Regions from separate parts of the Gordonia sp. DT219 genome, predicted to be linked through region 2. Evidence: predicted binding sites of a transcription regulator. Region 2 holds the regulator's gene; the other holds the start of a gene.
The links. Region 2 encodes LexA, which represses DNA repair genes until DNA is damaged. Its sites were predicted from a motif close to CGAACANNTGTTCG; they were not measured.
Positions count from the first base shown of each region.

Region 1 (11,465 bases), on a different contig from region 2:
GCCGAGTTGCAGAAACAGATCGAGCCGGGAACGCCGTCGCCGGCGGCGCGGTTGGCGCTGATCGGCGACATCGCCGACGCCGGGTTCGCCCCGCACGTGATGATCGCCCCGGTGATCCCGTACCTGACGGACTCGGTGGCGCACCTCGACGCTCTGCTCGAGTCGCTGGCGCAGGCCGGGGCGTCGGGGGTGACCGTCATCCCGATGCATCTGCGCGGGGCGACGAAGCCCTGGTTCATGACCTGGCTCGCCGAGCATCATCCGGCGCTGGTCCGCCGGTACCGCGGGCTCTATGGCCGGGGTGCCTACGTCACCCCGGAGTATTCGTCGTGGTTGCGGGAACGGATGCGACCGCTGGTCGCCGGCCACGGACTCGCCGGATCGTCGGCCTCGCGGGTGGTGACGGCCGTCGAACCCGAGCCTGAACCCGAACTCGCGCAGGCGCTCACACTGTTCTGAAGGGTTCCGCTGACCAGCGCTGTTGCGAACTGTCGGAGTCGCGTCGTACGATCAGAACATCGAAAACACATTCGATATCCGGTGCGATTCCGGGATCGGATGGACGCGATGGCGTGGCAACTTCCCGGCTCGCCGAGCACAGTATGCGCTGGCCAGGAGGGGTGTGTCATGAGTGTGGTGCCGTTGAATCGCGGTGGGCGTGGCGAGTCGGGACATGCGGATCCCGTTACTCTCGACGCCCTCCGGCAGAAGATGGCGGTGATGTCGGGATTGCCGGACCGGCGCTCGGTCCAGCCGGTGTCTGTCGACGTGTTCCCGCTACCCGAGGTCATGTCGGACGTGTTGCCGCACAATGGAATCGCTCGCGGCACGGTCCTCGGCTACCGGGGTGCGAGATCGCTGCTGATGGCGATGATCGCCACGATCACGCGCTCGGGCAGCCAGGTCGGCATCGTCGGGATGCCCCGGCTCAATCTGCTCGCCGCGGTGGAGATGGGCGCCGATCTGCGCCGGATCGCCGTGGTCCCCGACCCGGGTGTCGACCCGGTGGAGGTGGCCGCGGTCCTGCTCGACGGCATGGATCTGGTGGTGCTGGGGCTGCGGGGCGTGACGGTGCCGCCCGCCCGGAGCCGGGTGGTCGGCGGCCGCGCGCGGCAGCAGGGATCGTCGTTGCTGGTGGTCGACGGAGACTGGCCGGGAGCACATACCCGGATGGACGCGCGGGTGGTCGGCTATCGACACGGTCCCCGCGCCGACGATCTCGCCACCGCGGATCGCGGCTACGGGCGGGTGGGTGGCATGCGGCTGCAGGTCGTCGCCGAAGGACGCGACCGCCGCCGGCGCTCCGCCCGGATCGACGTCATGGCAGGCGGATTCGGAGACGACGCGGTACAGATCCGGCGGGTGACCGAGACGCGCGTCGACGCCGTGGACGCACCCGGTGCGGTGGCGAACTGATGGCCGCCGGGTCACGGCCTGCGCGGGTGCTGGCGCTGTGGTGTCCGGACTGGCCCGCGACGGCCGCCGCAGCACACGCCGACCTGCCGCCCAGGCATCCGGTGGCGGTGCTGCACGCCAACCGCGTGATCGCCTGCTCGGCTCCGGCCCGGACCGCGGGGGTCCGGCGGGGCATGCGGAAGCGTCAGGCGCAGTCGGTGTGTCCGGAGATGACGGTGGTCGCTGCCGACGAGCACCGCGACGGCCGGCTGTTCGAGCCGGTGGCCGCCACGGTGACCGACCTGGTGCCGGCGATGGAGGTGCTGCGGCCCGGGTTGGTGGTCCTGCGGCTCACCGGTGCGGCCCGCGTGTTCGGCGGTGAGGAGATCTTGGCCGAGGAACTCATCGACCGGGTCTCGGCGTGCGGGGTGGAGTCGCAGGTCGGCATCGCCGACGAGTTGTTCACCGCGGTGCTGGCCGCCCGCAGCGGGCAGTGCGTCCCATCCGGCGGCGACCGCGAACATCTCGCCGCCCGCCCGATCGCCGACCTCGCCGTCGAGCCCTCGATGTGTGGGCCGGAACGCACCGAGTTGGTCGCGCTGCTGCGCCGACTCGGGGTGAACACCATCGGTGCCTTCGCCGCGCTGGGGGCGGCCGATGTCGCCACCCGCTTCGACGCCGACGCGATCACCGCGCACCGGCAGGCCACCGGCCAGCCGGGTCGCCCGCCTTCGACGCAGACACTGCCGGAAGATCTTGCGATCGAGTATCTCTGCGACCCGACGATCGACCGGATCGATGCCGCCGCCTTCGCCGGCCGCCGGATCGCCGAGCTGCTGCACCGTCGCCTCGTCGATGCGTCGGTGGCCTGCACCAAGTTGACGGTGGAGGCGATCACCGAACGGGGACAGCGGCATTCGCGGACGTGGCGGTGTGCTCAGCCGCTCACCCCGGCGACGACCGCCGATCGTATCCGCTGGCAGCTGGAGGGCTGGATGACCAGCGGCCGCACTCGCGGCTCCGGGGATACGCGGCCGGATTCGCCGATCGCGACGTTGCGGCTCGACCCGGTCGAGGTGGTCGATGCGGGGAAGCTGCAGCATGCGCTGTCGGGTGCCGGGCTGCCCGGGGACACGGAATTGTCCGAGCGTGCGCGACGCAGCATGGAGCGGGTGCAGGGTCTGCTCGGCGGCGACGCCGTGCGTATCCCGGTGCTCAGCGGGGGGCGGGGTCCGGCCGAGCAGATCTCGATGATCACCCTCGGTGAAGATCCGGTGCCCGAACGGGATCCGGACGCACCCTGGCCGGGCCGGCTGCCGCAGCCGGCGCCGGCGATGACGTCCGACGCCCCGGTCGAGGTGATCGATCCTGCCGGTGATCCGGTGCGGGTCACCCCACGGGGCGCGTTCACCGCGGAACCGACGACGGTCCGGATGCCCGAACCCTCCCGGCAGGGCTGGGAGGTGCGGTGGTGGGCCGGGCCGTGGCCGGTCGGCCTGGAGACCGGGCCGGATGCGATCAGTGCGCGCGCGCAGGTGCTGCTCGACGACTCCCGGGCGCTGCTGCTGTGCTACCGGTCCGGCGGCTGGGTGGTGGAGGGTGTGTACGAATGAATAGTGCTCAGCTGTTGGCTAGCGCTCAGCTGTTGGCGCCGCGTGCCGCCACCGGCCAGGACAGCGGTTCACCCGTGGCAGTGTGTACGACGAGCTCGTCGACGAGATTCACCGCGGAACACACGTGGTTGGGGATCACCCGGACGGTCGCACCGACATCAGGCACCGCTGCGGGTGTGGCGTCGGCCGGATATTCGAGGGTGGCGTGATGTTCGGACAGTGCGGTGATCCGCGCCTGCGGAGTGTCGATCACCCGGCCGAAGCCGGAGGCCCAGGCGGGGCGGTCGGCGCCGAGGATCTTGCTGCCGGCGTCGACCACGACCTGCCGTCCGGCACGGTGCACCACGGCGGTGACGGCGGTCAGCGCGACGTCGTCGAATCCGGCACTGCCGAGTTCGACCTGCTGGGCGTCGTTGAACAGGTAGACGCCGGGCCGCAGCTCGGTGAGCAGGCCCGGCCGGGCAAAGCCGACCGTCGGCGTCGATCCGCCGCTGATCACCCGTGGTCCGATTCCGTTGGCGCGCAGCGATTCCGATGCTTTGTGCAGCGCGTCTGCCTCGGCGGTGGCGGCCTCGGCGCGTGCGGCCGCCGGGCCGTAACCGTGGCCGGGGAAGGTGAACACGCCCACCACGTCGAGTCCTGCGGTGGCCGCGGCCGCCGCCACCGTCCCGGCATCCTCGGGTGGCACTCCGGTGCGGTGGTGTCCGGAGTCCACCTCGATGATCGCCTCGACGATCACGCCCGGGCGCACCACCTCGGCGGCGAGGCGCCGCGCACCGGCCACCGAGTCGATTCCCACGCGCAGCGATACCGTCTGCGCGAGGGCGCGCATCCGGGCACCCTTGTGTTCGGTCACCCAGAGCGGATAGGCGATGAACAGGTCACGGCATCCGGTCCGTTCGGCAGCCGCTGCGAACACCTCTGCCTCGCCGATCGTCGCCACGGTCAGACCGGCTGCCCCGCTGTCGATCTGGCGGCGTGCGAGCTCGATGCACTTGTGCGTCTTGGCATGTGGACGCAGCGTGACACCGAGTTCGGCGCAGTGGCGCGCCATTGACGAGAGGTTGGCGTCGACTCGCGGCAGATCGATCGTCAGGTATGGGGTGTCGGTCACCGGGGTATCAGTCACCGGACTCTTTCTCGGCCGAATCGAGTGCCGCCGCCGATTCCCGGCCGAGGAGATATTCCTGATGCATGATGCGGGTGGTGATGCGCGGTGCGAACCGGTGTCCGAGATCGGCGAGGTCGCCCAGTGGCGTCGAAACCCGGTGTGGCTGATGAAGAATCGCGTCGAGGACCCGGGACGCGGCCTTGTCGACGTTCCAGACGCCCGCCGAGTTCTGGTAGTCCTCGGTGGGGGCGATCATCCGGGTGCGCACGAGGGGGAGGCGCACATTGGAGAACGTGACGTGATCGGAGAGGGTCTCGGCGGCGGCCGCATCGCTGAACGCCTCGAGAGCGGCCTTCGACGCGGCGTATGCGCCGAAGCGGGGACCACGTGCCTGCACCGCGATCGAGGTCACGTTGACCACGTGACCCGTGCCTCGTTCGACCATGTGCGGCAACAATGCCAACACCAGATTGACTGCACCGAAGTAGTTGACGGCCATCACGCGGTGGTAGTCGTGGGACCGGTCGACGGCGTTGATGGTGGCGCGGCGGATGGAGCGCCCGGCGTTGTTGACGAGGATGTCGACGTGATCGTGGTCGACGATGATGGTCTTGACCATCGCCCGCACCGACTCCTCGTCGCTGATGTCGCAGATGTACGGGAACACCTGGCCGAGCGGCACACCGGTCTTAGGTGTCGTGGCCGCCAATTCGCTTGCTGCGGTATCGAGTTCGTCGGCATGTCGCGCGACGATCAGGACGGTGGCACCACGCGCCACGCACATGCGGGCGGTGGCCTTGCCGATGCCCGACGAGCCGCCGGTGATCAGGACCACCTTGCCGACGAGAGGGCCGCGCGGGTCGTTCCGTCGATGCCGCGCCGGGTCGAGTTCGCGTTCCCAGTACCGCCAGAGCAGTGGTGCGTACTCGTCGAATTCCGGCGGCCGGACACCGAATCGGGCCAAGTGTCCGATGGTGAGATCGGATCGGAAATCCACCGGCAGGTCCATGCCGTCGAGCAGTGCGGGTGGGATGCCGGCCTGCTGTGCGAGCAGGTCGCGCCCGATTCGCAGCGGCGCAGAACCCGCCAGGGACACGGCGCGCCCGACGAGTTGATGCGGGATGACGTTGATGCCCTTGGGTGCTGCCAGAGTGGGGGCGAGATCGTTGTACATCTCGGTGATGGAGAGTGAATGTCGCGCGCCCAGGTGGTGGACCTGACCGCTGACGCCGGGATCGGTACCGACCAGGGACACCAGGGCGTCGACGACGTAGTCGACCGGGATGAGATTGATCCGGCCGAGGTCGGGGAACGGAAGGCGCAGTGCCGCCGGCAGCTTGCCGAGAAGTCGCAGGTAGGGAAAGAAGTAGTAGGGCCCGTCGACCTTGTCCATCTCGCCGGTGCGTGAGTCGCCGACGACCACCGAGGGGCGATAGATGCGCCAGCGCAGCCCTTCTCGTTCGCGGATCACCTTCTCGGCCTCGAATTTTGTGCGGTGATACGGGGTCGGAAATCCCTGGTCGAGGTCGAAGTCGGATTCGGTGAACTCGCCCCGGTGATCGCCGGCCACCGCGATCGATGACACGTGGTGACACATCGCGTCATGCGCGACGGCGAAATCGGCGACCCGCGCGGTGCCCTCGACATTGGCGGCGTGCTGACTCGCGGCGTCGGCGGCCATGTCGTAGATCGCGGCGAGGTGGATGACGTGGTCGATCTCGAGGTCGGTGTCGGTGACCCCGAGCCCGTCGGAGGTGAGGTCGCCGATCACCGGGTGGACCCGGTCACCACCGGCCGTGTCGCGCAGAACCTCGGTGATCCGCGACAGCGAGCCCTCCCGGACGAGTGCGTGGATCTGTGCGTCCGCGTCGATTGCGAGTAGCTCTCTGATGACGCGGCGTCCGATGAAGCCGCTGCCACCGGTCACGAAATATGTGGTCACAGGGTTCTCCAAATTCCAGCTCGACGAAGACGCATCTCACACTGTCATCCACCGACTGCCGCAGGCAAGACCCGGCGGTGTCAACCCGTGCAAGCAACGTTGTCTCGTAGGAGGGCTTCGAACTTCTCGCGGGGGGTGTAGAAGTCGAGGGTTTGTCGTGGGCGTTCGTTGAGCTCGCGGGCGATGGCATCGAGGTAGGCCTGATTGCTGGTGATGTCGGTGCCTTTGGGTAGGTACTCGCGGATCAGTCCGTTGGTGTTCTCGTTGGAGGGACGCTCCCACGGCGAATGTGGGTGAGCGAAGTAGATCGGCAGGTCAGCGGCTACGGTGACCGAGGCATGTTCAGCCATCTCGGTGCCCTGATCCCAGGTCAACCCCTGCCGCATGAACGCCGGCAACGCGTGGAGATGGTCGATCAACGCATCGGCTACACCGACGGCCTTCTTCCCGTCGGGCAGCCCCAGGATCAGCGTGTAGCGGGTGCTGCGTTCGACCAGGGTGACCGCGGCGGACTTGTTGCGGGCACCCACAATGAGGTCCCCCTCCCACCAGCCGGGCACGCGTCGGTCGGTAGCTTCGGTCGGACGGTCATCGATGGAGATCATGCCCACGATCCGCGCGTTGCGCTCACCGACCTTCTTGCGAGGTTTGCGTTGAACCTGTCTGCTGCGCAACATGATTCCCTGTTTAGCGAGCTCCTTTCCGGGGTGCGCATAGATCCACCGGTAGATAGCTTCGTGTGAGACCGTGCGGCCCTGGGCATCGAGGGAACCGTCCATGAGTTCCACATTGTCTTCAGATGCCTCCAGCCGCAACCGCCCCGCGATCTGGCGTGGTGTACGAGAAGCCTTCAGATCCGCTCGCACCCGTGCGGCCAACACCGGATCGCATCGATCGCACGCGACTGCGGACGTGTCCTCGCGGCAGTGGCCCGCTTTTCTGCGGCCACCACCCGATACCCCGCCGCGGTAGAGTTACGGCGGACCTCTCGTGAGATCACCGACTTGCAGCGGCCGACATGCGCCGCGATCGCGGTCACCGACCAACCCGCCTTGATCCCGGTAGCGATCTCAGTCCGATCCTCCACCGTCAACATCCTGCGTCCCACCACAGCCCCTGTCCACCAACGCCTCTCGGCTACCGTTGCTTCGAGGGTATGACACCGCCCCCCTTGCTCCCGCCGCGGTCAGAACGGTGGCGGATTACGAAGGTATTCCCGGTCCCGAGCACGGATCTCCCCGGTACGGAGTCGCTCGTACAGGGTGTCGATGGTGGCACGGGCTCGATGGTCGGGTGGTTTGGGTGGCACTGTGCGCAGGCCGCCGAACAGATCGGTGCCACGAAACGCGTTGCCCACGAACCAATGCCCGGATGGTGACTGGAAAATGGCGCGGCCGAGGGTGTCCTGGTAGTCACGCCAGGCGTTGAAGGTCTTCGCCCGGTGGTGGAGTCGGCACAACGGTTTGATGTTGTGCACAGTGGTGGTTCCACCGTGGTCGGGATGGCGATGATCATAGGGAGTGGTGTGGTCGAGATCGGCCGACCATGCCGGGTTGTTGCAGCCGGGGAAACAACACGACAGCTCGCCGGTGCGGATGAAGGCCTGCAACTTCTTCCCGGGCCGGTATTTCAGCCCGGCCAGTCCTTCGGCGGCACGCTCGGGGCTCAGCCCCACCTTTCGGGTGAATTCCGCGGCCGCGATCTCACGGATGGTGTCGGCGTCGACGACCCCGAACTTGTCGATGTAGCCGGGTTCGTCATCGGTGCCGTCGAGAGTGGATTGGTTGGCGACGACGTGGATCACCGCCGATGGAGCCGGGACAGCGGGTGCCGGGTCGGTGGTCGGGGGAGCTGCGGGGGCCGGCGCGTGGTCGGCACACGTGCAGCGACATGGCTCGGACGTTTCATCCGTCCCGGTTGCTGCGCTGTCCGTGGCGGCGGGCAGATCGGACTCGGGCAGATCGGACTCGGGCAGATCGGACTCGGGCAGATCGGACTCGGGTGGATCAGCGTCGGGCGCAACGGACTCGGGTACGTCGGCGTCGAGCATATCGGCATCAGCCGGATCGACCTCGGGTACGTCGGCTTCTGCCAGGTCGGCGCACCGAGCGGCGATGCAATCGTCACATCGGCACTCGAGGTGGTCGGCGCCATTGCCGAGCGCCACCAACGCGTCGGCTCGGCGCTGTCGGAGGGTGCGCGGGTCTGCCTTGTGTACGGCTGCGGCCATCGCGTCGAGTCGGGCGTTGACGGTCGCGCCGTCGGCCGTGGGCAGGTTCGCGGTCAGTTTCGCCTGCCCGGGCGCGAAGCGGTCGGGTCGGATGGTGACGCCGCGATCGTCCTGGGCGCGCTCGCGCCGGCGCTTCATCGCCTCTTTGTCGGTCTTCGCGACGATCGCGTCCACCATCGCGGTGAACCGTGACGTCGACATGTGATCGCGGCGGTAGATCGCCTCGGACAGCCGAAGGTCGATGTCGGGCAACGCATCGGAACTGCAGAGCTCGGTGCGGCGTACCGCAATCTCGAAGCGGCGCAGATCGATACGTCCGGCGGCGAGCATCGCCGCGGTATGTGGCAAGCGGTACCGCATGGCATGCCCGGTCATGATCAGGGCACGCGCCTGTGTCGGCGGGATCGATAACACGGCGCCGACCTCGACCACCGCACGCTCGAGTCCGTCGAGCCCGTACTCGGCCCGTGGATCTCCACCCGACGCGGCGATCTCGGCGTTCCTCGCGAAATCCTCCGGGGTGGACTGCTGCTCGCCGAGAGCCTCGGCAAGCTCACAGCCGTAGTCCTCCTCGTGTTCGTCGTGGATCAACGACGCCGCCTGTGCCATGCGGAACTGGCCGGCTGCGACCGTCGCTGCGGAATGCGCCATGATCTCCACCAGATCGGTTCGCAACAGCTTCTCATCGGAGCGCAACTGTGCGGTCACCGTCTGCGGCACCTCGTCGGCATCGGTCTCCGACGCATACCACGACTCGACGACGTCGCAAGGGACGTCGGCCGAGGGTGCGGCGGGCATGCGCGAGGTCATGAAAGGAACATACATTCGGGGTCTGACAAAATGCGTCGGCGCAGGTCACTGCGGTTGGGCGACTGTGCCATCACGTTCGCGACGATCTCGATTCGATCATCGATGAGGTGAACACCAATGCCAAAAGGCCGGCAGCCGGTGTCGCCACGACGCCCACCGCGAACCATCGACTGCCGAGTGGGTTCACCCGGACTCCCGGGCGTCTGCCATATCATGCGGAGAGCATTGCGTCGGATGGGAAGTTGCGGCACGCTCGACCTCGGGGTACAGAAGCATGTGGCATTGGAGGCCGATGATCATGCCCATTGCCGAACTGCTGCGACTCGGGACCGTTCGTCCGATCGTCGGCTGGGGTGATCCGGTGTTGCACCGTACTGCCCGCCCGGTCACCGATTTCGGACCGGAGTTGCAGACCTTGCTCGCCGACATGTTCGCCACCAACACCGCCGCATCCGGTGCGGGTTTGGCAGCGGCCCAGATCGGAGTGGATCTCGCCGTCTTCATCTACGACTGCGGTGACGACACCGGCGCGCGGCGCACCGGTGTCGTGTGCAATCCGCAGCTCGAACTTCCCGAGGGACGTGACCGGCGGCTCGTCGACTACGACGAGGGCTGCCTGTCGTTTGCGGGCGCGTACGCGACGTTGTCGCGTCCGTCGGTCGCCACCTGCCGGGGACAGGACCAGTACGGGGAGCCGCTGACCGTCACCGCCGGTGGCCTTCTCGGCCGATGCCTGCAGCACGAGACCGATCACATCAACGGGATGGTGTTCGGCGACCGGCTCACCGCCCGGGGCCGCAAGAGTCTGCGCCGGATGCGTGACGAGGTGGCCGAGCGTTACCCCGATGACTGGCCGGTGTCACCGAAGGTCTGAACTACGTTGTCCAGCAATAGAAAATTGGTCCGGGTCAGGTGGGTGGCGGGACGATCGTGACTCGACGCGGCGGCGGCAGGATGGTGATGCCCGCAGCGCGGGCAGCGGTCAAGAAAGGTATCGGGGTGGTGTCGGCGGGCCAGCTTTTCGGCCCGGCGTCGTCGAACACCGCCAGCGCGTTCGCCTGGGCGACGGTGGTGAATCGGGATTGGTAGAGCAGGCCATCGCTGACAGCGTCGAACGCTTCGGCCCACGCCCGGGTGACGGTGTACGGGGTGATGGTGTGAATCTCACGGGTGATACCGAAGTCAGCAGCGTGCCGGTCACAAAGGTCGGCCAGGAGACACGCGGTCGGCAGACGTAGTCGGGAAACCGAGCGTTGCGCGGCGAAGTCGACGTCTGCGCCGCCGAGTGTGTGCAGTGTCGAGCCGAGGGTTTCGCGAACGGCGGTCTCGGTGTCTGTGGCGAGGTAGCAGGTTCCGCGGGGCGGGTCCAGATCGAACCGGCCTGCACCGCCGGCCGAGAAATACCAGGCGCCCAGCGCGGTGCGATGCGCCCGGTACAAGCCGACGCCAGCGGCAAAGCTCGTAGTGGGGAAGGTCGACAGGTCATGGCCATCTGGGCCCCGGAGCGCAACAGCGTCGCGGCCGGTCATACTGCCCAGCGTGCCGCGTCGGCGCGTGCGGCGTCGACAACTGCAGCGAGGCGTTCCGTGCTGTCGGTGGCGAGGTGGTGGATCACGGTGTCGCCGTCGAGATCCGGGTTGGGGGCGCACATCCACAGGGCCGCGGTCCACGCGTTGGCGTGTTCGCGCAGGATTTGCCACACCTGCACCATTCGGCGGTCGACCGCTCCTTGTTCGGTGAACTGCCACGTCGGGTACACCCATGTACCGGATTCGAGCTGGCAGGCGATGAGTGTTCGGTGCTTGACGCGTTTGGCGATCGCTTGCTTGCTCACGCCGAGCCAGCCGGTGAGTCCGGCGGTGTCGTAGAACGGGCCAACGAGCTGATCGTGTACGCCGAGTGCCGGCAGTGCTGCGACCATCGCCGACGCGAGCCGGTTGGTGTCGGCGTACAGGGACGCATCGACCCCGGCTTCTTCCGCCGCGGAGAAGCGCTCGTCCAGCAGATGACTCAACTCGTCGAGCAATTCCTGCTTGCGATCCATGAGATCAGACACAACACACTCCTTGGTCAACCCAGACAACCCGTACTCCGAGTCTGACACTCGGCAGTCCTGCGGTCAACCGAGACAACCCTCGCAGCGAGGCATCGTCGGATCGCGATTCACCGCCCACCACTCGCCCGGTATCGAACGTGCGTTCTATACTTGGTCAGTGGGCTGGAATCAGGGACCACCGACCTGGTCGGAGATGGAGCGGGTGCTGTCGGGCCGCTCGCGCAAGGACGGGCGGCCCGGCGAGTTCTTCGGTCCCGGGGACGGCGGCGACTCGCCGGCGTGGTCGCGCAAACGGGGCCCGTACGTGG
Region 1 is NZ_JBNCNR010000008.1:115,504-126,968, forward strand. It holds gene ACPXB3_RS12240 (Rv2578c family radical SAM protein) at 1-459, shown strand, start outside; gene ACPXB3_RS12245 (hypothetical protein) at 628-1,416, shown strand; gene ACPXB3_RS12250 (DNA polymerase Y family protein) at 1,416-3,008, shown strand; gene ACPXB3_RS12255 (alanine racemase) at 3,034-4,122, opposite strand; gene ACPXB3_RS12260 (SDR family oxidoreductase) at 4,130-6,061, opposite strand; partial or broken gene ACPXB3_RS12265 (IS30 family transposase) at 6,142-7,157, opposite strand; gene ACPXB3_RS12270 (DUF222 domain-containing protein) at 7,248-9,101, opposite strand; gene def (peptide deformylase) at 9,400-9,975, shown strand; gene ACPXB3_RS12280 (RES family NAD+ phosphorylase) at 10,010-10,630, opposite strand; gene ACPXB3_RS12285 (hypothetical protein) at 10,627-11,157, opposite strand; gene ACPXB3_RS12290 (error-prone DNA polymerase) at 11,315-11,465, shown strand, end outside.
Region 1: a site for LexA is predicted at 9,106-9,119, ahead of ACPXB3_RS12270 (DUF222 domain-containing protein). Genes of this name have one in related genera too.

Region 2 (11,465 bases):
GCACTATCTACGGATCCGCGAATGGCAGGACCTGCATCGGCAGCTGACCGGCATCGTGCGTGACCTCGGCTGGGAGGTGCCGCAGACCGAATCGGATGCCGACGCCATCCACCGCGCGATCCTGGCCGGGCTGCTGGGCAACATCGCCGCCCGCAATTCCGCAGGCCGCGAATACACCGGCGCCCGCAACACGACGCTGATGATCTTCCCTGGATCGTCGGTGACGAAGAAGCCGCCGTCATTTCTGATGGCAGCCGAGATCATCGAGACCTCAAGGCTTTTCGCCCACACCGTCGCGGGGATCGATCCGGTGTGGGTGGAGCGACTGGCCGGAGATCTTGTCAAGCGCACCTACAGCGAACCGCACTGGTCCTCACGGCAGGGTGCGGCGATGGCCTATGAGCGGGTCACCCTCTATGGCGTCACCCTCGTCGCTCGGCGGCGGGTGAACTACGGTTCGATCGATCCGGAACTCTCGCGCGAACTGTTCATCCGGCACGCCCTCGTCGAGGGCGATTGGCGCACCGATCATGTGTTCTTCGAGCGCAATCGGCAGCTGTTGCACGATGCTGCCGACGTCGAGCACCGGGTTCGTCGACGAGATCTCGTGATCTCCGAGGAACAGCTCTTCGAGTTCTACGATGGGCGTGTTCCGGCCGAGGTCACGTCTACCCGCCATTTCGACTCGTGGTGGCGCTCGGCGCGGGGGCGCGAGCCGCACCTACTCGATCTCACCCCGGCCGATGTCGCGGCCGATGTCGCCGTCGCCGACACCGACTATCCGGGTGTGTGGCGCCAGGGTGACACCCGCCTGGAGCTGCGCTACCGATTCGAACCCGGCACCGCCGACGACGGCGTCACCGTCGTGATCCCGCAGGCACTGCTCCTCCACGTGCGCAACGCCGGATTCGACTGGCTGGTGCCGGGTATGCGTTCGGAGTTGGCGGCCGAGTTGATCAAGACGCTGCCGAAGTCGCTGCGCAAGACGATGGCACCGGCACAGCGCTTCGCCGATCTCGCCCTGTCTCGCCTGACTCCCCGAGCCGAGCCGCTGACGCACGGCCTGGCGCGCGAGTTGTCGACCATCACCCGCCACACCGTCACGCCGGCCGATTTCGATCTCGACCGCCTGCCCGGGCACTTGCGCATGCATTTCGCCGTCACCGACGATTCGGGTGAGATCATCACCCGCACCACGACTTTCGCCGAGCTGACCACACCGAGGTCGGCGTCGGTGCCCCCGCCGTCCGAGCAGGTGTACACCACCTGGACCGCCGACGGCATCGGCACTCTGGAACTCGCCGAGACCGTCGACGTCGCCGGTCAGCGGGTCACCCGTCACCCGACGTTGCGAGTGGTCCGGGCGCAGGCACATCCGGCGGGCGTCGCGTCGGCCACCGCCCCGACCGCGGCCCTGGCCGACGCGCTGCGCCGCGATGCGGTGATCGTCTTGTTGGAGAACGCAATCGGGACACTCTCACCCAAGGCCGCCGGAGCCCTGGAGCCGGCCCGGCGGATTGCCCTGAGTCAGAGCCCCTACCGGGAGCCCGCCGGGCTCTTCACCGATTGCACCCGGCGTGCGGTTCGCGATCTGCTCGACGTCGAGGCGGCGAACACCGTGCGCACCCCTGCCGCGTTCTCGGCACTCGTCGACGACCTGCGACCGCGCGTCGTCGTGGCGGCCCCGGAGTACCTGTCGCTCGCCGTCGAGGCGCTCCGTGAGGTCGTGACCCTGCGGGGCGTGATCGACGAGCACTCCGGTCAACTCGCTGCCGATGATGTCGCCGAACAACTCGATGACCTGGTATTCGACGGCTTCGTGGTGGCGACGCCGCGCACGCATCTCGCCGATCTTCCCCGATATCTGCGGGGGGCGCGGGAACGGCTGGAGCAGCTCCCGGGGTCGGCCGTGCGTGATCGCGACGGGATGGCTGTACTCGACCGCGTGGTCGAGCGGTGGAATCAGCGCCTCGCCGAAGTGGGTGATGCGCGTCGCGATGCCGTCAACGAGCAGGCGCATTGGATGGTCGAGGAATTGCGCGTGAGTTTGTTCGCCCAGCGCCTCGGAACCCGATATCCGATCTCGGAGAAGAGGGCGCTACGAGCCCTGGACCGGCTCGGCTGAGACGACCCCGCCGGCGGATTCGGAGCGGCCATGGGTGAGGTTGCCCTGCAGGTCGTCGATCTCGCGCTGGAAGTCCTCGAGCGAATCGAAGGAACGATAAACCGACGCGAAGCGCAGATATGCCACTTCGTCGAGGTCGCGCAGCGGTTGCAGGATCGCCAGCCCGACCTCGTTGCTGGGAATCTCGGCAGCTCCGGAGGCCCGCACCGTCTCCTCGACCTGCTGGGCGAGCTGGGCGAGATCGTCTTCGTCGACCTGCCGGCCCTGACACGCGCGGCGCACCCCGCGCATCACCTTCTCGCGACTGAACGGCTCGGTCACGCCGTTGCGCTTGACCACCGCGAGCACGGCGGTCTCCACAGTCGAGAAACGGCGGCCGCAGGCACTGCATGAGCGGCGCCGGCGGATGGCCTGTCCTTCATCGGCGACACGGGAGTCGATGACCTTGGTGTCGTCATTCCTGCAGAACGGGCAGCGCATGCACCGAGGATACCGCCCGCCACCGCACCGACTTCTCGCGTCACCGGTAGGCCGGCGCGAGCAGCGACTGCCCTGCCTGCACGGCACTGCCGGACATGTCGTTGAGTTCGACGATCTTCTCGATCACCGACTGCCGGGGCATGTCGGGCGCCACCCGCGCCGCGATGGCGTTCAGCGATTCCCCGGCGCGCACATGGACCACCTGGGTGGCGATCGGCGCCGGCCGTGCCGACCCCCGCTGGGCCGATTCCTGATAGTCCGAACCGGCGACGGCGACCAGCCACACCAGTAGCGCCAGTGCCACGCCGGTCAGCACGGCCACCAGTGCGCCGGTCCGGCGAGACCTGTGGCCACCCGGATCACCCGTTCCGGCCAGGTGATGTGATCCGGCCGGTGACGTGCACCAGGTGCCGTCGGCGCCCGGTATCCGCCGGGAGACCGGGCGGATCGGCCGCCGGTCGGCGGGACGACTCACGGCCGAGGAACGCCGGGGGGCGCGGCGAGGATCGAGCGGCCGCTGTTCGCGGGGACGGGCGCGCGGAACCGGGTTGGTCGCGCCGGCGCGGGTCTGGCCGGTGAAGGTCTGGTCGGTGCGGGTCCGGCCGACGCGGGTCTGGTCGGTCGACAAAAGGGTGCTATGCATGGTCTCTTCCTGTCTCGATCACACATTCGATGAACGGATGTTCGAGTTGTACCACCCCGCTCCGACAATTTCTCCACAACACGTCGAACAGACGTTTGAGGATGTCCGAAACCTCGGCTATTCTGACCGGTGATCAGCTCGACCACAGGCCCGCGACAGGTGTGCACGTCACCTACCGGCCCACGGCCGGGGTGGCACGCACCCGATCGAAAGGACTCGAATCCCGATGAGTGAGAAGAAGGACCGTTCGTCGCGGCCGGCCGAGGCGGCCGATCCGGAGTCGGCCACCACAGAGTCGAGCACCGATGACGCCGCGACGGCGACGACACCGCAGGTTGATGACGCGGCGGCCGCCCCGCGGCGGCCCATCGTGCCGAGGGGTTTCGAGGCACCACTCACGCCACGTCAGCAGGGAGTGCTCGACGTCATCCGCAAATCGGTTCGCGAGCGGGGATATCCGCCGAGCATCCGCGAGATCGGTGATGCCGTCGGGCTCGCCTCGACCTCGTCGGTCGCGCATCAATTACGCACGCTGGAACGCAAGGGACTGCTCAAGCGCGACGCCAACCGGCCGCGCGCGGTCAACGTGCGCGACGCCGACCCGACGCCCACCGATGACAATCCGAACTCGGAGAACCTGCCCACCCCGACCTTTGTCCCGGTGCTCGGCCGCATCGCGGCGGGCGGCCCGATCCTGGCCGAGGAGGCCGTCGAAGACGTCTTCCCCCTGCCTCGCGAACTCGTCGGTGAAGGTTCCCTCTTCATGCTGCGGGTGGTCGGCGAGTCGATGGTCGACGCCGCGATCTGCGACGGCGACTGGGTGGTCGTGCGCCAGCAGAACGTGGCCGACAACGGTGACATCGTCGCCGCCATGATCGAAGGCGAGGCAACGGTCAAGACGTTCAAGCGCAAGGACGGCCACGTCTGGCTGATGCCGCACAACGAGTTGTTCGAGCCGATCCCCGGTGACGAGGCCGCCATCCTCGGCAAGGTCGTCACCGTCATGCGCCGGATCTGAGCGCAGGCGCTGATCAGCTGCGCGGTGTGTCAACCACGTTTCTCACACCGCGCAGTTAACAACGCAACGCCTCGCGGGCCGCGGCGCGAGCCGCACCCGGTGCAGCGGTGGCCACCGCCGCCGTGGCCGCGGCGCGGCATCGATCGAGGTCGACCTCGGCGAGTTTCGCGCCCACCGCGGCCGCGGCGGCGGGTGCACTCGACAACGACGTGACCCCGAGTCCGACGAGGACACAGGCGAGCAGCGGATCGGCCGCCGCCTCACCGCACACGCCCACCGGGGTGCCGGTGCGCGAACCCGCCTCGGCGACCATCGCGATGAGAGCGAGGACCGACGGCTGCCACGGATCGGTCAACTCGGCGAGCTCGGCCGACATCCGGTCGGCAGCCATCGTGTATTGCGTCAGGTCGTTGGTGCCGATCGAGACGAAGTCCACCTCGGCCACAATCGCCGGCGCAAGGATCGCTGCCGACGGGATCTCGATCATCACTCCGGCCACCAGACCCCGTCGGCGCACTTGCGCGGCGAATTCGGCCGCCTCGGGGGCCGAGGCGATCATCGGCGCCATCACCCATGGCGTGCTGCCGGTTTCCTCGGCGGCGCGCGCGATCGCATCGAGTTGTCCGGCCCGGATCTCGGGGTGTGTCGCCGCGATGCGGTTGCCGCGCACACCGAGTGCGGGATTCGCCTCGGTCCCGTGGTCGACGAATTTCAGCGGCTTGTCCGACCCCGCATCCAGGGTGCGGATCACCATCTTCTTGCCTCCGAAGGCCTCGATGACCTCCCGGTAGAGTGCCGCCTGTTCGTCGAGGGACGGTTCGTCCGGGCGATCGAGGAAGGCCAGTTCGGTACGGAACAACCCGACTCCTTCTACCGGGGACGCGGTGGCCGCACGGGCCGAGACGCCATCGGCGACATTCGCCAAGATCGCGACCTCGTGGCCGTCGGCGGTGTGACCAGGCCCGGTCCAGCCCGCAATCGCCTCCACCTCCCGGCGGCTCTGCTCCACATCGGCTCGCGCTCGGTCCGGATCCGGTTCCACCACAATCGTTCCCGCGGCCCCGTCGACCAGCACCGCGGTACCCGCGGAGACGACGTCGAGTTCGGCAACAGCCACCACACACGGAATCCCGAGTTGCCGGGCGATGATCGCGGTGTGACTGGTCGGTCCGCCCAGTCGGGTCGCCAGCGCGGTGATCAACTCCGGGTCCAGGCCGGCGGTGTCGGCGGGCGCGAGGTCGTCGGCGAAGAGGACCGACGGTTCGTCGGGCACCGGGACCCCCGGTTCGGGCTGCCCGAGCACCTCGGCGACGACGCGGTCACGCACATCGTTGAGGTCGGTGACGCGTTCGGCCATCAGTCCGCCGAGTTTGGTGAACATCGCCGCGAACTGCTCGGTTGCGGCGACGGCGGCGGCGGGCGCGGGCGTGCCCGTGCCGATCAGCTTCGACACCGCACCGATCCAGCCGCGGTCCTCGGCGAGTCCGGCCGTGGCGATCAGGACCTCGGCGGCGGCCCCGGACGCGTGTGAGGCACGCTCGCGCAAACGGGCCGCCACCACCCCGGCGGCGGCGACGAAGCGGGAGAGTTCGGCATCGCGCTCCGCCTCCGAAACCGGTGGCGGCGCCACCTCGGTGGCCTCGACGGTCATCCGTCGGCCCGGCCGCACCACCGGACCGTAGGCCTTGCCGCCGACAACCGGCGTCCCGCCCAGTTCACGCCCGCCCAGTTCTCGCCCGGCGTGCGGGTTGTCTTCCCGTATCTGCTGGTTCACGACTTTGGCCCTTCTCGTCGTCTAGCTCTGGTCGTCGACCGCGGCCGGGCTGTGAATCAGGCGTCCGCGAAGCCGTCCTGTGATCGAAGTTACAAGAATTCCTTGACTTGTCAACACACTCAAGCGTAAACACAGATATATCAACATCGATAGCCACAGAAACCAACATGCGGTGTCGGTGGACAGACCGATCGGAGAGACGTGTACGCGGAAGAACGACAGCAGGCGATCGCCGAGCTGGTCCGCTCGAATGGGCGCGCATCGGTGAACGCACTCGCCGACCGGTTCGAGGTCACCAGCGAAACGGTGCGCCGGGACCTGGCGGGTCTCGAGCGCGCCGGCCACCTCCAGCGCGTCCACGGTGGCGCGGTTCGACCGGGGCTCATCGCGATCGTGGATGAACAAGGCATCGATGAACGCGAGGCCACCCACATCGATCAGAAGGCGGCCATCGGGCGGGCGGCGATCCGATTCCTTCCCGGCGACGGCGGATCGGTGGCCCTCGACGCCGGTACGACCACCTATCAGGCCGCCCTCAACCTGCCCGCCGATCGCCGACTGAGCGTGGTGACGAGCAGCCTGCCGCTGGCGACATTGCTGTGCGGACACGCAGCGGTCACCTTGCACCTGGCCGGCGGCCGCGTGCGACGGCTCACCCAGGCGGCGGTCGGCGCCGAAACCGTTGCCCGCCTGGAGCAGTTCCGCGTATCGGTCGCCTTCATCGGCACCAACGGCATCAGCGAGGGCGCGGGATTGTCGACTCCCGATCCGGATGAGGCCGCGGTCAAGTCGGCCCTGGTGCATTCGGCCCAGCGGGTGGTCGTACTCGCCGACTCGTCGAAGATGAACCGGGAGGATTTCGCCGGCTTCGCCGCCCTCGACGACGTCGACGTCCTCATCACCGATGCCGGTATCGACCCCGCCTTCTCGGCGGTCCTGTCCGCGCGCGGCATCGAGGTCGTGATCGCATGATCCTCACCCTCACCGCGAATCCCTCGTTGGACCGCACCCTCGAGATCGCCGGGCCGCTCGAACGCGGCGAGGTACAGCGGACCACCGGGGTTCGCGCCGAGCCGGGCGGCAAGGGCGTGAACGTGTCCCGGGTGGTTGCCGAGGCCGGGTTGCCGACCATCGCGGTCCTGCCCGCACGGGCCGGGGATCCGCTGCTCGCGGCACTCGACCGGGCCGGTCTGCACCATGAGACCGTCGCCGTCGCCGGCGAGGTGCGTGCCAACGTCACCATCGCCGAACCAGATGGCACCACCACCAAGATCAACGCTCCGGGGCAACGTCTCGACGATCAGCAGTTGCACGCGCTCACCGACCTGATACTGGCGCGCGCCGTCGACGCCGACTGGGTCGCCTTGTGCGGTTCGCTGCCGCCGGGGGTTCCCGACAACTGGTACCGGGTACTGGCCGATGAACTGATCGGTCGTGGGCATCGGGTAGCCGTCGACACCTCCGGCGCACCGCTCACCGCTGCGGTGACCGGACGAATCGATCTGATCAAACCGAACGAGTACGAACTCGCCGAGGTCAGCGGCGCGGACCCGGAGGTGCTGCGCCGGGCGGCCGCCGATGGTGACCTCACCCCCATCGTGGCCGCGGCGGCCGAGATGGTCCGACGCATCGGCGGCTCGGTGCTGGCGACCCTGGGTGCCGCCGGAGCGCTGTTGACGACGGAGACGGGAAGTTGGTTCGCCACCTCGCCGCCGATCGTCCCGCGCAGCACCGTCGGGGCCGGTGACTCGTCGCTCGCCGGCTACCTCATCGCCGAGACGCAGGGTGCCGACGAGCCCGAACGCCTGCGCAGCGCAGTCGCCTACGGCGCCGCCGCCGCCGCGCTCGCCGGAACCCAGCCACCCCGGCCCGATCAACTCGACCCCGAACACGCCCGGGTCACCGATCTCGCCGGAGCCGCCCGAACCTCCTGACCGACCCCGGCCGCCATGACCGGACACCCGGGCATCCGCAGACCCGCCCACCCCACGCCGACACCTCCCCACAGAGCAAGACCAGCAAAGGAAGACCATGTCCGAGCAGATCATCACCACATCGACGGTGAATCTCGACGTCGACGCCGGCGGCGACCCGTCGTCGGTGATCAACCATCTCGCGGAGAATCTCGGTGCGGCCGGCCGCACCGGTGACCCCGCCGAACTCGCCCGCGCGGCGCTCGCCCGCGAGGCCAAGTCCGCCACCGGACTGCCCGGTGGCATCGCGATCCCCCACGCCCGTGCCGCCTCGGTCTCACAGGCGAGCCTGGCGATGGCCCGGCTGTCGCCGAAGGTCGACTTCGGCGCCCCGGACGGTCCGGCCGACCTGGTATTCCTCATCGCGGCCCCCGAGGGCGGTGCCGCCGAGCACATGAAGCTGCTGAGCTCGCTGGCTCGCGCCCTCGTACGTCCCGACTTCGTCGCCTCCCTGCGCGCCGCGGCAACCGATGACGAGGTCGTCGCACTGGTCGACGACGCCATCAACCCGCCCGCCGCCGGGACCCCGGGCCCGACCGCGCCGACGGCCGCAGCGGCAACGGCGGCAACGGCGGCAACGGCGGCAGCGGCAACGTCGAAGGCCGCGGGCACCCCGGCAGGTCGAGACACCGCACCCGCCGGCCAGGCCGGAGCCGACAAGCCCCGGTCGATCGTCGCGATCACCGCCTGCCCCACCGGAATCGCCCATACCTACATGGCGGCCGATGCCCTCAAATACGCCGCCGAGCGGGCCGGCGTGGACTTCCACGTCGAACCGCAGGGCTCCTCGGGGACCACCCCGTTCACCCCGGACGTCATCGCCGGTGCCGATGCCGTCATCTTCGCCACCGATGTGGGTGTCAAGGGCAAGAACCGCTTCCACGGCAAGCCGGTGATCGAGTCCGGCGTCAAGCGCGCCATCAACGAGCCGGATGCGATGATCGCCGAAGCCCTTGCCGCCGCTGATAATCCGCACGCCGCAGTGGTACGGGCGGGTGAGAGCGGCGACGCCGCGGCGGGCGCCACCGAGCGAGGCGGCCTGAGCCTGGGCAAGCAGGTCCAGCAGGCGCTGATGACCGGTGTGAGCTACATGATCCCGTTTGTCGCGGCGGGCGGTCTGCTCATCGCGCTGGGCTTCTTGCTCGCCGGCTATCAGATCGGCAACAAGAACATCGACAAGACCATGACCGACGGCGCCTATATCGCGCTGCACAACAGTCTGTGGGATCTACCCGCCGGCGGGCTCGGCACCTATCTGGGGGCGGTGAGCTACGCGATCGGGACCTTGGCGATGGGGATGCTGGTACCGGCGCTCGCGGGCTACATCGCCTTCGCGATCGCCGACCGCCCCGGCATCGCCCCCGGCTTCGTCGCGGGCCTGGTATCGGTCGCCGTCGGCGCAAGCTTCATCGGCGGACTCGTCGGCGGCCTCGCGGCCGGTGTCATCTGCCTGTGGATTTCCCGGATTCCGTTGCCGCAGTGGGCACGTGGGCTGCAGCCGGTCGTGATCATTCCCCTCTTCGGCAGTCTCATCATCGGCGCGATCATGTTCATGTTCCTGGGCAAACCCCTGGCGTGGCTCACCACCGCGATGAACAACGGCCTCAGCCACATGACCGGTGGATCGGCCATCGTGCTGGGCATCGTGCTCGGACTGATGATGTGCGTCGACCTCGGCGGGCCGGTGAACAAGGCAGCCTACCTGTTCGCGACGACCGGCCTCGCGATCGGCGGTGCCGCACAGTTGGAGATCATGGCCGCGGTCATGTGCGCAGGTATGGTGCCGCCGCTGGCGATGGCCCTGGCCTCGACGGTGCTGCGCCCGAAGCTGTTCACCGAGCCGGAGCGTGAGAACGGAAAGGCGGCTTGGCTTCTGGGAGCGTCGTTCATCTCCGAGGGCGCCATCCCGTTCGCGGCCACCGACCCACTGCGGGTGATCCCGTCGATGATGGCCGGCGGCGCCCTGTCGGGCGCCCTGATCATGGCCTTCGACGTGCAACTGCGTGCCCCGCACGGGGGTGTGTTCGTCTTCTTCGCGATGAACGCCTGGTGGTGGTTCCTCGTGGCGCTGGCCGCGGGTACCGCACTCTCGGCGGTGTGTGTGGTCGCTGCCAAGCAGTGGGGCCGCAACCCTGAACACACCGAGGTCGCGCCACTCGAGACCGTCGCGGCCTGACCTCCCGGACCGGTGGGCGGATGTTTCCGCCCACCGGTCCGTGCACTCCGGCCCCACCGATCACCAATCCGCACATACTGTTTCCACTGCATCCGAAGATCAAGGAGTACTCATCATGGCCAGTACCACCGTCGCCGTCGGCTCTGCCGTCGGACTGCACGCCCGCCCCGCGACCATCATCGCCGAAGCCGCCGCCGATGCCGGCGTACCGGTGACGCTGGCCATCGAGGGCGGCGAGCCCGTCGACGCCGGGTCGGCGTTGATGATCATGACGCTCGGCGCCGAGAAGGGCACCAACGTGGTGGTGACCGCCGAGGACCCCGGGGCCGTCGACGCGATCGCCAAACTCGTCGCCACCGATCTCGACGCCGACTGACACGACGGCAAGTCCGTATACGACTGACCGCCGGTCCCAGGAGGGACCGGCGGTGAGAAGGTGTCGGGCCGAGGCCGTTAGGTGCGCGAGGGCTCAGCCGGCCGTGGCGACCACCAGATCCGAGAGTTCGCCGGCCAGCGCTCGCGGCACCCGGGCGTGCACGACGGTGCCGTGCTCATCGTGTGCCGATGAGAGCACCTCACCTTCTCGGTGAATTCGTGAGATCACCTCGCCCCGCGCATACGGCACCGAGAGGGTGAGCTCAACATCGCTGCGTCCCACGAATTCGCGGACGTGGTCGAACAATTCGGGTAGCCCCTCACCGGTGCGCGCCGACACGAACACCGCATCGGGGGCCATTGCCCGCAGTTCGGACATCCGGGTGTGGTCGATCGCGTCGATCTTGTTGATCACCAACAGCTCCGGCGGAGTGCGCGCGCCTTCATCGGCGACGACCTCGTTGATGACCCGGCGCACCGCGGCGATCTGTTCGGCGGGGAACTCGTCGCTGCCGTCGACGACGTGTAACACCAGGTCGGCGTCCACGACCTCTTCGAGCGTCGAGCGGAACGCCTCGACGAGCTGCGTCGGCAGGTGCCGCACGAAGCCGACCGTGTCGGTGAAGACGACCTCACGGCCGTCGTCGAGACTGGCGCGGCGCGTCGTCGGGTCGAGCGTCGCGAACAGGGCGTCCTGCACCAGCATCCCGGCGCCGGTCATCGCGTTGACGAGGCTCGACTTGCCGGCATTGGTGTAACCGGCGACGGTCACTCGCGGCACCGCGCTGCGGGTACGCGCCGACCGCTTGGTGACCCGTGCCGTCTTCATGTCGCGGATCTCACGACGCAGTTTGGCCATTCGCTCGCGGATGCGGCGTCGATCGGTTTCGATCTTGGTCTC
Region 2 is NZ_JBNCNR010000001.1:313,152-324,616, reverse strand. It holds gene hrpA (ATP-dependent RNA helicase HrpA) at 1-2,125, shown strand, start outside; gene nrdR (transcriptional regulator NrdR) at 2,099-2,605, opposite strand; gene ACPXB3_RS01600 (LysM peptidoglycan-binding domain-containing protein) at 2,646-3,248, opposite strand; gene lexA (transcriptional repressor LexA) at 3,616-4,266, shown strand; gene ACPXB3_RS01590 (phosphoenolpyruvate--protein phosphotransferase) at 4,322-6,040, opposite strand; gene ACPXB3_RS01585 (DeoR/GlpR family DNA-binding transcription regulator) at 6,242-7,012, shown strand; gene ACPXB3_RS01580 (1-phosphofructokinase family hexose kinase) at 7,009-7,974, shown strand; gene ACPXB3_RS01575 (PTS fructose transporter subunit IIABC) at 8,072-10,189, shown strand; gene ACPXB3_RS01570 (HPr family phosphocarrier protein) at 10,305-10,565, shown strand; gene hflX (GTPase HflX) at 10,659-11,465, opposite strand, start outside.